DNA from 3 places in the Nostoc sp. 'Peltigera membranacea cyanobiont' 232 genome. Region 2 is predicted to be linked to each of the others. Evidence: predicted binding sites of a transcription regulator. Region 2 holds the regulator's gene; each other region holds the start of a gene.
What was found. Region 2 encodes HrcA, which represses chaperone genes, less so after heat shock. Its sites were predicted from a motif close to TTAGCACTCNNGANTCNNGAGTGCTAA; they were not measured.

Region 1 (4,125 bases), on a different contig from region 2:
GGGAAGACGACGCAGTTTTCGTACCATGCAATATTACCTACATTGGGAATTGGGAATTGGGCATTGTTAAAAATAACTAACCAGCAATCCGATAATTATTTTGATTTATTTCAGCTTTTGCTATCAATATTACAAAAATTAATACATAAACTGTAATTTTTAGATTAAGGAATTATTTAGGTTGGGTAATTTAGGAATCAGCATTTTTTTAGTGGCCAGTTGTATTCACGACAAACTACTGATAGCTATGATGATTATTTTTATTTATGCCCAGCTACTTCCCAGCAATAGAGATAACATATCGGCTCTGAATCAGCAATGCTATAAAAAAACAGTTTGCCTTGGCAAGACAAACTGCTGAAAAAATATTTATCTGGATGAGCAGAAGTTAGAACATGCCCATGCCGCCCATGCCGCCCATACCGCCCATGCCACCCATGCCACCCATACCGCCCATACCGCCCATATCAGGGGCAGGAGCAGCAGATTTCTTCTCTGGCTTTTCAACAACGATCGCTTCGGTGGTTAAGACCAAACCAGCAATGGAACCAGCATTTTGCAAAGCTGAACGCACAACTTTGGCAGGGTCGATAATACCCGCAGCGATCAAGTCTTCAAATTCCCCGGTAGCAGCGTTGTAGCCAATGTTGAACTCACTGTCTCGGACTTTAGAGACGATCACAGAACCTTCAGCACCTGCGTTATCTGCTATTTGACGCAAGGGAGCTTCTAGCGCTCGTTCGACTATATCAGCCCCAATTTTTTCTTCTTCGCTTTCTAAGCTGTTTTTAATCGCTTGTACTGTCTTAGCTAAGTGAATTAGGGTAGTTCCACCACCAGGAACAATACCTTCTTCCACGGCGGCTTTAGTAGCGTTCAGCGCGTCTTCAATTCGCAGTTTACGGTCTTTGAGTTCGGTTTCGGTTGCCGCACCCACTTTAATCACTGCCACACCGCCAGCGAGCTTGGCGATGCGTTCTTGCAGTTTTTCTTGATCGTATTCAGAATCGGTTTCTTCCAACTGTCTGCGAATTTGACCAATCCGCTTTTGTACTTCTGGCTTGGTGACACTGCCAGCTACAATGGTGGTGCTTTCTTTGTCAATGGTGATTTTGCGGGCAGTTCCCAGTGCTTCTAGAGAAGCAGTATCCAAACTTAAGCCGATTTCTTCAGAAATCAACTGTCCATCGGTGAGAATAGCAATATCTTCTAACAAAGCTTTGCGGCGATCGCCAAATCCAGGTGCTTTAATAGCAGCAACGGCTAGTACACCCCGCGCTTTGTTCACGACCAAAGTTGCCAAAGCATCACCTTCGACATCTTCAGCGATAATCAGCAAGGGCTGACCGGAACGGGCGACTTTTTCCAAAATTGGCACTAAATCTTGGATGCTGCTGATTTTTTTATCTGTCAGCAAGATCCGGGCGTTTTCAAATTCCACAATTTGGCGCTCGTTGTTGGTGACGAAGTAGGGAGAAATGTAACCCCTGTCAATCTGCATCCCCTCAACTACTTCTAGTTCAGTGGTTAAGGATTTAGATTCTTCAACGGTAATGACACCATCTTTGGTGACTTTTTCCATTGCTTGGGCTAACATTTGACCAACTTCTTCATCGTTACCAGCAGAGACAGTGGCAACTTGAGCGATCGCACTTCCTTCTACTGGCTTGGCTACCCTGGCAATTTCTTTTACCAGTGCCTCAATGGTTTTGTCGATCCCGCGTTTCAAGCTAACTGGATTAGTACCCGCCGCGACGTTCTTCAAACCTTCCCGAATCAAGGCTTGTGCCAAAACTGTAGCAGTGGTAGTGCCATCCCCAGCAACATCTTTAGTTTTTGAGGCTACTTCCTGGATGAGTCTTGCACCAGTATTTTCCAAAGGATCTTCTAATTCAATTTCCTTGGCAACAGTGATACCATCGTTGACAATTTGAGGTGCGCCAAATTTTTTCTCTAAAAGGACATTGCGACCTTTGGGCCCCAAGGTGATTTTTACGGCATCGGCAAGGGCGTTAACACCCCTTTCTAGAGCTCGCCGCGATTCCTCGTCAAATGCAATAATTTTCGCCATGTTTTATTTCTCTAGCGCTTCCATTAGACAATTTAGCACTCACAGAGCAAGAGTGCTAATCTCTCAATCGGCTCAAGTTACAAATAGAAATAAAAAATTGATTAATATACAGGTGATGCTCATATTAGATACTGGCAGTAATGCTTGAATTGGGAGATGAATCTAGACAACTCCCTTAAGTCCCTTGGTATTGCCGACCCTAGCGGCACCGGCTGGTTGGCGGTAGTATTTACGTTTCTCTTAGCTTGGGTTGTAACCTGGCGTTTAATTCCGACAATCCGCAAATTCGCCTTGCGGGTAGGCTGGGCTGACCAACCCAACGCCCGACGACTCAACCGAGAACCTTTACCCAATGCAGGGGGGCTGGCTATCTACGCGGGTGTAATTGCCGCGCTGGTATTAGCTAGCCTTTTACGACCGATCGAACTCCAAAACGTATTGGTTCAGGTGCTCACTATTCTATTGGGGGGTTCGATATTAGTCCTTGTGGGCTTTATCGACGATCAGTTCGGCTTACCGCCCTCTGTTCGATTGTGGGCGCAAATTGTCACGGCACTGTTACTGGTAGCTAATGGCATCAGCGTCAAAGTCCTGTTTGGCACTCCCATCGACTCGCTTCTATCCATGTTGCTAACAGTACTATGGGTAGTAGGGATTACCAATGCCATCAACTTGATGGATGGTATGGATGGCTTGGCAGGAGGAATTAGCTTTATTACCGCCATGAGTTTGTTGGGGGTTGCAGCCCAATTTAACAATCGTGCAGCGGCAATCTTAGTACTCGCAGCTTTGGGAGGTGCTGCACTAGGATTTTTGCGCCATAACTTCCACCCATCACGAATTATTATGGGTGATGCCGGAGCATACTTTTTCGGCTATGTACTGGCAGCAACTAGTATTTTAGGCAAACTGCAACAAAACACCGTTTATGCGCTAATTCCTACGGTTTTATTTCTGTTGTTACCGGTGCTAGACACCACTCAAGTATTTGTGCGGCGGCTGCTAGCAGGAAATAACCCTCTCAGTACTCCTGGCAAAGACCATCTGCACCACCGTTTACTTGCTTGGGGACTCTCCCAGCGCCATGCTGCGTTTACGCTTTGGTCAATTACCTTAGTTTTTAACTTGCTGGCGATGAGAATACAAGGTATGAGTTTGGCTGTGATGGTGGCTACCGCTAGTAGTATTATCCTACTTTTGGGCTTTACTGTCTGGCAAAGGATACGCCAACAGCCTTAGTTGCTTGTAGGGTGGGCATTACAATGCTAGCCCTACTATGCTTTATTCTCTGTATGAAAGCAAAATCCAAAATTGTTTGATTCAGTCAACCAAAAATTCAAGCTGTTCGATACATAACTGACTGATGAGGCAGGAGGCAGAGATAGCAGTGGTTTAAGTCCCCCACTGAACTCTCGTAAAAAAGCGGGAAGCAAACGCAACAGTAGCTTCAATTCATCCGGGGTCGAATCCCCTGCATCCTTTAATGACTATTAACTCAGCAGTAAGTAAGTTGGCACAATAAAACCAAACTGTGTGAAGAAAAGTAAATAAGGCTCAAACCCTTTTTCCTCCTGCTCCCTGCTCCCTGCCTTAACCTACTTAATTTAGGCCATTACCATGCCACCATCGACATTAAAAACCTGTCCGGTGATGTAGGTGGCGGCGGGATCGGCGGCAAGGAAGCGCACCATCCCAGCTACTTCTTCAGGCTGACCGAAACGACCGAGAGGGATGTATTTCAGAATATCTTCGGGGTTGTTGAGATCGCTGGTCATGTCGGTGGCGATGAATCCAGGGGCGACGGCGTTAACGGTGATGCCGCGAGTAGCCAGTTCTTTGGCAACGCTTTTGGTGAAGCCAATTACACCGGCTTTGGCGGCGCTGTAGTTGGACTGACCTGGGTTGCCTATTTGCCCAGCAACGGAGGTAATGTTAATAATTCGACCCGATCGCTGTTTGAGCATAATTTTACTGACGGCGCGTGTACATAAGAAAACACCAGTTAAGTTAAGGTCTATCACAGCTTGCCAATCTTCTGGCTTCAAACGCAAAAG
Region 2 (4,125 bases):
GGTGCAGTAGCTTGTGATAACAGCGCCTTAACTTTTGGTTCGTGTTGCCGTGCTTTGATAAACCCCCGTCTCATCTGGCAATGCCAGCGTTCTTGCCCAGTTGCTGGGGCAACTAGAGACCAAAGGTGATAACTGGCAAAAGGTCGATCGGGGGTTGACATTGCTCAGAAACAGTGAGAGAAGATACGGTGGGGAGAAGTTTAAGCTAAGGCTTTCTTAGAAAAGAACTTCGAGTGATAATTGCTGCTACACACGCTTTGCAGGAAGCTTTTATAGTACTGATTATGTACGCAGGAGCAAGTGGCAAAAATGTCCAGCAAGATAGAATTTGGCACCGATGGATGGCGAGGGATTATTGCCGATGACTTTACTTTTCCTAATGTACGAAAAGTAACAAGAGCAATCGCCACTTACTTGGAAACAGCTTACAAAAAAGATAGACCAGTACTTGTTGCCTACGATACTCGCTTTTTAGCTGACCAGTTTGCCCAAACGGCGGCCCAAGTCCTGGTAGACTTGGGTTGGACTGTGAAAATTACCGCTCGGGATTGCCCCACACCAGTAATTGCCTACAACGCCCGTCACCTAAATTCCGCAGGGGCGTTGATGTTTACTGCTAGCCATAATCCAGCACACTACTGTGGAATTAAATATATACCCGATTATGCTGGGCCTGCCACTCCAGAGATTACTGATACTATTGTGGCAAATCTAGAAAGTGCATCGGATGAGTTCCCTGGGAGCAAATCATCAGGTTCCATTTCAATTTTCGATCCCAAACCTGATTACCTGCAATTTATCTATACTCTACTTGATATAGAAAGAATCAAAAGCGCTAATTTAAAGGTAAAGTATGATGCGCTATATTCTACCTCTCGCGGCTATTTAGATGAAGTTTTACAACATAGTGGCGTTCAGCTAGAAAGTTTTCACGATTGGAGGGATGTTTTATTTGGGGGTGGAATGCCAGAACCCAAAGGAGAACAATTAGTTGAGTTAGTGAAAGCAGTAGTTCGCGATCGCGCTGATTTGGGTTTAGCCACAGATGGAGATAGCGATCGCTTTGGTATCGTCGATGAACAAGGAACTGTCCTTACTCCTAATACTGTGCTGCTAGTTTTAGCACGTCATTTAATCAAAAATAAAGGCAAAACTGGCGCGATCGTTCGTACTGTCGCTACAACTCACCTGCTGGATAATTTCGCTGCTAAAAATGGGCTGCAAATTTACGAAACACCAGTTGGTTTTAAATACATCGGCGAAAAAATGCGCGAAACTGCTGTATTAATTGGTGGGGAAGAATCAGGTGGTTTGAGTATTATCGGGCATATTCCCGAAAAAGACGGGGTTTTAGCCGATATGTTAGTAGCAGAAGCGATCGCTTATGAAGGCAAACCACTAAGTCAAATGGTAGCAGAAGCGATCGCAGAAGCCGATGGCCCACTTTACAACAACCGCCTAGACTTGCACCTCACAGGGGCGCACAAAACCGCCGTCATTGACTCCTTTACTAAAAATCCTCCTACAGAGGTAGCAGGAATTCAAGTCAAGGAAGTGGGACGTAAAGATGGTATTAAGCTGTATTTGGAAGAAGGTAGCTGGGTTTTACTGCGTCCTTCCGGTACAGAACCACTGGTGCGCGTCTATCTCGAAACCAACACTCCCGAAAAACTCACCAAAATTGCCCAAGAGTTAGAGAGTCTCATTGCTCAATTAGAAGCATAAAAAAAAGGAGTTAGGAGTTAAGAGTTGTAAATTAACAATTCTTAACTTTTAACTCCTATTAACAGTTATGAGTTCTAAATTAATAACTCCTAACTTCTCACTTCCCACTTCAATAAAAATATGAAAACTCTCGCTCCTTTTTTTACATCTCTAGTTGTAGCGGTTTGGGTAATTGCGATCGCAATTATTTCAGTCCAAAATGCCACACCCGTATCGTTAAAATTCTTAACCTTCCAATCGATTCAAATACCAATGGGTTTAGTTCTGGCTTTTAGTGCCGTTGTCGGGTTAATTAGCATGGCACTGCTGCAACCTCTCTGGGGGCTTGCTGGTATTGGCCAGGGTAATTCTCGATTAGAAGAGGATGCCGAATTTTTTGTTGATGATGAAGATTTTTGAGGTTTGAAAAGTCCCCCTTAAAAAGGGGGATTTAGGGGGATCGAGATATGTGCAACTTCACATTAAATTGGTATTAAGGATTGAAATAACTGAAGGCTTCTGAGAGGTAATCAGCAGCAGATGCCACAACTGCGATCGCACTTTCATAATCTAGGCGTGTTGGCCCCAAAACTCCCACACTTCCTACTGCTATTGAACCTCGGCGATAGGTGGAAGAAATCAAAGTACAGGTGCGGATGGGTTCTAAGGGATTTTCTGCGCCAATACGAACCGTTACCCTTGATTTCCCCGCATCCTCTGGTTCTGGTTCCTCAAATATTAATCGCCATAGTTGGTCTTGTTCTTCTTCCAGCAGGTGGATAATTGTTTGTACCTGCTGTAACTGGGAAAATTCCGGCTGGCGCAAAACTTCTGATACACCCCGAACCATAATTTGGGTTGCAGTCGGCGCAAGAGTGCGACGAGTCAATTCCGCAACTGAATTTTTCAAGAATTCCCCGTAGCGTTGGAATTCTTGATCTAGTTCACTCCAATTGAGGTTGGCTAATTCCAACAGACTTCGCCCCCGTAAATGGGTATTCAAAAAGTTAGAAACAATCTGTAACTCGCGATCGATTACCTCTGAATCCCGTTGTGTTTCTTCTGATATTGGCGACAAATCCATCAATTTGGAATGCGTCTCATAACCATCGGTAACAACAATTAACATAATCCGCCCAGCTTCAACTTGCACTAATTGCAGATGTCGCAATAGCGCTGTTGTAGTTTGCGGCATCGTAATCAAGCTAATGCAACCACTCAAGGTTGCTAAAATTTGTGCGGCTCCTTGCAGTAGGGTTTCTAAACTCCGATCTTCCCACTGGAGGCGCTTTTGCAATGCCACCTCTACTTCTCGTCCTAAAGTTTCTGTACCACTTCCCTGCGGGACGCTGCGCGAACGTGGAAGCAAGCTATGGGTAGCGTCTCTCAGAGAAGGTGTAATTAACTGGTCAACATAAATGCGATACCCTGAATCTGAAGGCACTCGTCCGGCAGAAGCATGTGGTTGGTAGAGTAATCCAGACTTTTCTAAAACTCCCATTACATTGCGAATTGTGGCTGAACTTACACCCAGATCGTACTCTTCGACCAAAGCCTTTGAACCAACAGGTTCTGCTGTAGCAATGTAGTGACGTACTGTTGCCCAAAGTATATTCTGTTGTCGATTTGTTAACTGGACTTCCATAGGATATGTTTTGCTAGAGGCAAATTTTAATCAAAGTCTGGAAAAATTTCTGGATTTGACCGAAAAAAAAGAATATTAATAATTTATTAAGATAACAAATTATAGAATTATATTGTGATAATTAATTTTAAGGTTCCCGTACAACACTTTTTAAAATTGCACTCTAAATAGAATTTAGGCTTTTGCAGCCAAAGCTGAAAATTTGGATTTATAACATCCTTCATCAGCTTATTTTTGCATTATTCTACACTGATAAAAGTATTATGGGATACGTATTTTTGCGGCGATCGCAGCGAAGATTTGGGTCGAAAAGTTCCGTAAGTATATAGCAAGTTGAGAAACTTGCTAACTTGATATAGTGATGTTTTTACAATCACAAAAGCCAGATGGAATTAATTTCCATTCCATCTGAGTAATGCACCTAAACACAAGCTAATACTGGGGAATTGAATGGTCTACTAAGATGGAGTAAGCGTCAATACCGCCAGAAATATTTTGCACATTTGTAAAACCTTGAGCAATTAGCCATTGGCACATCTGGGCAGAGCGAATACCGTGGTGGCATAATACAAGGGTTTCAGCTTGGGGATTGAAGAGGGTAGGTACTTCATCTCCCCATTCGGCAAATTTACTTAAAGGTAGGTTGACAAAGCCCTCAATGCTAGCGATCGCCAATTCTTCTGGTTCTCGCACATCCACTAGCTGTATACTTCCATCACCAGAGGAAAGACGTTTTGCCAGTTCTTCTACACTAATCTGGTTCATGGGTTGACTAA
Region 3 (4,125 bases), on a different contig from region 2:
AGCTTGGTGCTCTTTCCAACGGATAGTTTGTTTCAGTGAGGATTCAACTTGTGCTACGAGTTCTTCTGGTTCAAAGGGTTTGACCATATAAACATCAGCACCTTTATTCAGACCCTTAACTCGGTCTGCACTTTGTCCCTTAGCTGAAAGGAAAAGAACCGGAATCCAACTGGTGCGTTCGTTTTGCCGGACTTGTTCCACAAAAGTATATCCGTCCATTTCCGGCATCATCACGTCGCAGATAATCATGTCTGGAACATCTTGCTCTAAAATTTCCAGAGCTTCACGTCCATTTTCGGCGGTGATGACTTCGTATCCCCGGAATTCTAAGTAATCCTTCACCAGCAAGATGAGGTTAGGGTCATCATCAATCAATAGAAGTCGTTTGTGATCTTTCATGCTGGGCTCTTTCATAGCAGTGGCACTTGTCGCGCTTCGGTCCATCAAAGTCTTGAATATTTATCCTCTATGGTGGGTTATTTCGAGATATTGTCCTTTTTCCTACTTAACTTGCCTTTGCTGTCTCGAAACCTCAAAAATGCCGAGCACTTTCAAGAGACTAGTAGCTCGATAGCAAAAGTCCAGCAAGGATACGTATAGCAGTAGTATCTATAATGCGCTATTATATATCGCATTGAAAGTGGCGGGCGAAAAAACACTGATTAAATAATAATCCTTCTAACTCACAAGTAAGTATTGGCTTAAAGATGACCCTACCTCAAAACCAACCCGCACTTTCTTAAAGCTTACTGCTCTACCATATCCTTCGGTTGCCAAGCCTCGATGAGGTGTTCACAAGAAACTAGGGAAGTTTCTGGCAAAGGATGGTTTAAAAATGCATATTCTTCTACCACCTTATTGCCTATTAAGTGTTCTTGAACGATCCGCTCAATAACTTCCAATTTTGCTTGGCGATACCAGACACCATCAGGGTAAACCACTATTATGAGTCCAGAACAACAAACACGCAAGCAGTTGGCTTTAGTTCCATAGACGCATAAGGGATAATTCTGTTGCGGCTCATCAAGTTTTAACTCTTTAAGTCGCTCTTTTAAGTATTCCCTGGATTCCAGACTAGCTCGTTTTGAGCGGCAATTAGCAATTGTCTGGTCAGCGCAAATAAAAATGTGTCGCTGAATCTTTGCAAGTCCTAAACTTTCTACACAATTACTCAGGGGCTTATCTTCTAGAGATTTAGTGGATTTGGGGATTTGGTGGCTGGGCTGGATCACTGTATTGTTACTCATCAAGCGGCTCCCTGATTACAGTTCTATAACAATTTGCAAGGTTTGCAAATAAAGTTGACTGAGAAGGGAATGAGGTCTTGGGCATTGATAATTGGGAAAACTCTTCACTACTCCCAACTCCCGACTCCCTTTGACCATATAAAAATATACGTAACTTACAGGACAGAACCCGCAGAGTAAAAATAATTAGGCATTTATACTTAAGTACACCAACGCTCTCCTAGTTCGGGAACCCGTACTAAAGGAATTCTTGCCATTGGATGCCAATTTTCGGTAGATTAGCACTCAGGGGTTGAGAGTGCTAATCTCTGGAGAAAATAATTATGGCAGCCTTATCTTTAAGCGTTTCTACAGTTAAACCTTTGAGCGATCGCGTTTTCGTAAAAGTGAACGCCTCAGAGGAAAAGACCGCAGGTGGTCTGTATTTGCCCGATACTGCCAAGGAAAAGCCCCAGGTAGGGGAAGTAGTTGCCCTTGGCCCTGGCAAGCGTAACGACGACGGTAGCCGTCAGGAATTGGAAATTAAAGTCGGCGATAAAGTGCTGTACTCCAAGTACGCTGGCACTGATATCAAGCTCGGCACCGAAGAATATGTACTGCTTTCTGAAAAAGATATTTTAGCAGTAGTTATCTAATTGTCATTAGTCACTGGTCATTAGTCATTAGCCAATGACAAAAGACAAAAGACAAAAAACAAAAGACAAAAGACAAATGACAAAGGACAAATAATATGGCAAAGCGCATTATCTACAACGAAAACGCCCGTCGCGCCTTAGAACGAGGCATTGACATTTTAGCTGAGGCTGTAGCTGTTACCCTTGGCCCCAAAGGTCGTAACGTAGTTCTAGAAAAGAAATTTGGCGCACCGCAAATTGTTAATGACGGTGTAACGATCGCTAAAGAAATCGAATTAGAAGACCATATTGAAAACACTGGCGTAGCTTTGATTCGTCAAGCTGCTTCTAAGACCAACGATGCTGCTGGCGATGGCACCACCACTGCTACCGTTTTAGCACATGCGATCGTTAAAGAAGGCTTGCGGAACGTTGCAGCAGGTGCTAACGCGATTTCACTGAAGCGCGGGATTGATAAAGCTACTGCCTTCCTGGTAGAGAAAATCAAAGAACACGCCCGTCCGGTAGAAGATTCCAAAGCCATTGCCCAAGTTGGTGCGATCTCGGCTGGTAATGACGAAGAAGTTGGTCAGATGATTGCCCAAGCAATGGACAAGGTGGGCAAGGAAGGCGTAATTTCCCTAGAAGAAGGGAAATCTATGTTTACCGAGTTGGAAATCACCGAAGGGATGCGCTTTGACAAAGGCTACATCTCTCCCTATTTCGCCACCGATGCTGAACGGATGGAAGCGGTTTTTGATGAACCTTTCCTACTGCTGACCGATAAGAAAATCGCTTTGGTACAAGACTTGGTACCAGTGTTAGAGCAAGTAGCTCGTGCTGGTCGTCCTTTGGTAATTATCGCCGAAGATATTGAAAAAGAAGCTTTAGCAACCTTGGTAGTAAACCGTTTACGCGGTGTACTCAACGTGGCTGCTGTTAAAGCTCCTGGCTTTGGCGATCGCCGCAAAGCACTACTAGAAGACATCGCTGTTTTAACTGGTGGTCAACTAATCACCGAAGATGCTGGTTTGAAGCTAGATAACACCAAGCTGGATAGCCTGGGTAAGGCTCGCCGCGTCACCATTACCAAAGACAGCACCACAATTGTTGCCGAAGGTAACGAAGCTGCGGTTAAGGCTCGTGTCGAACAGATTCGTCGTCAAATCGACGAAACCGAATCTTCTTACGACAAAGAGAAACTACAAGAGCGTCTTGCTAAACTCTCTGGTGGTGTCGCTGTAGTGAAAGTAGGTGCAGCGACCGAAACCGAAATGAAAGACAAGAAATTGCGCCTAGAAGACGCAATCAACGCCACTAAAGCTGCTGTGGAAGAAGGTATTGTTCCTGGCGGTGGTACAACTCTGGCTCACCTTGCTCCTGAATTGGAAGTTTGGGCGAAGGAAAATCTTAAGGATGAAGAGTTGATTGGTGCTTTGATTGTCGTTCGCGCCTTACCTGCACCTCTGAAGCGAATTGCTGAAAACGCCGGTCAGAATGGTGCTGTAATCGCTGAACGCGTCAAAGAGAAAGAATTCAACGTTGGCTACAACGCTGCAACCAACGAATTTGTTGACTTGTTAGCTGCTGGTATTGTTGACCCTGCTAAAGTGACTCGTTCTGCTCTGCAAAACGCTGCTTCCATTGCTGGCATGGTGTTGACAACCGAATGTATTATAGTTGACAAGCCTGAACCTAAAGATGGCGCTCCTGCTGGCGCTGGTGCTGGCGGCGGAGACTTCGATTACTAATACTTTGTAGTTACATAAGTTGAAAAACAGCTGCTTCCCTTGTGGAGGTGGCTGTTTTTTTGTGTCAAAAGAAGAGGAAAAGGGTGAGTTACGACAACGCTTGTAAATATTTAGCTGAATAGTACCCTGCTGATTTTGTGCGTTGGTTACTTGGGGTAGAGGTGCAACAAATTGAAGTCTTAAAAACGGAACTCACGCTTGAACCAATTCGTGCGGATTCTGTGACATTTTTGCAAGCAGCTAACCAAATTTTGCACATTGAATTTCAAACTTTGGCGAAATCTAATCCGGCGCTTAATTTCCGAATGCTCGATTATTCTGTGAGGTTGAAGCGTCAATACCGTTGTGCTGTAGTGCAAGTGCTAATCTTTTTGCAAGAAACTACTAACGAAATTGCTTTTACCGAAGAATATCGGGACAATACGACGATTCACCAATATCAGGTTGTTCGTCTTTGGGAGCAAGATTCAACACTATTTTTAGTTAATCCGGCGCTGTTACCTTTAGCAAGTT

Region 1: the regulator HrcA is predicted to act here: its motif matches at 2,104-2,130, upstream of groL (chaperonin GroEL).
Region 3: the regulator HrcA is predicted to act here: its motif matches at 1,526-1,552, upstream of groES (co-chaperone GroES).

What each region holds. Positions count from the first base shown of each region.
Region 1 covers NZ_NOLK01000002.1:129,482-133,606, reverse strand. The annotation lists gene corA (magnesium/cobalt transporter CorA) at 1-27, opposite strand, end outside; gene groL (chaperonin GroEL) at 389-2,071, opposite strand; gene CDG79_RS01565 (MraY family glycosyltransferase) at 2,228-3,310, shown strand; gene fabG (3-oxoacyl-[acyl-carrier-protein] reductase) at 3,676-4,125, opposite strand, start outside.
Region 2 covers NZ_NOLK01000019.1:19,696-23,820, forward strand. The annotation lists gene CDG79_RS08925 (PD-(D/E)XK nuclease family protein) at 1-161, opposite strand, end outside; gene CDG79_RS08930 (phosphoglucomutase/phosphomannomutase family protein) at 310-1,725, shown strand; gene CDG79_RS08935 (LapA family protein) at 1,846-2,124, shown strand; gene hrcA (heat-inducible transcriptional repressor HrcA) at 2,198-3,349, opposite strand; gene CDG79_RS08945 (rhodanese-like domain-containing protein) at 3,782-4,114, opposite strand.
Region 3 covers NZ_NOLK01000001.1:138,082-142,206, reverse strand. The annotation lists gene CDG79_RS00625 (response regulator transcription factor) at 1-444, opposite strand, end outside; gene CDG79_RS00620 ((2Fe-2S) ferredoxin domain-containing protein) at 747-1,247, opposite strand; gene groES (co-chaperone GroES) at 1,571-1,882, shown strand; gene groL (chaperonin GroEL) at 1,978-3,612, shown strand; gene CDG79_RS00605 (DUF4351 domain-containing protein) at 3,750-4,125, shown strand, end outside.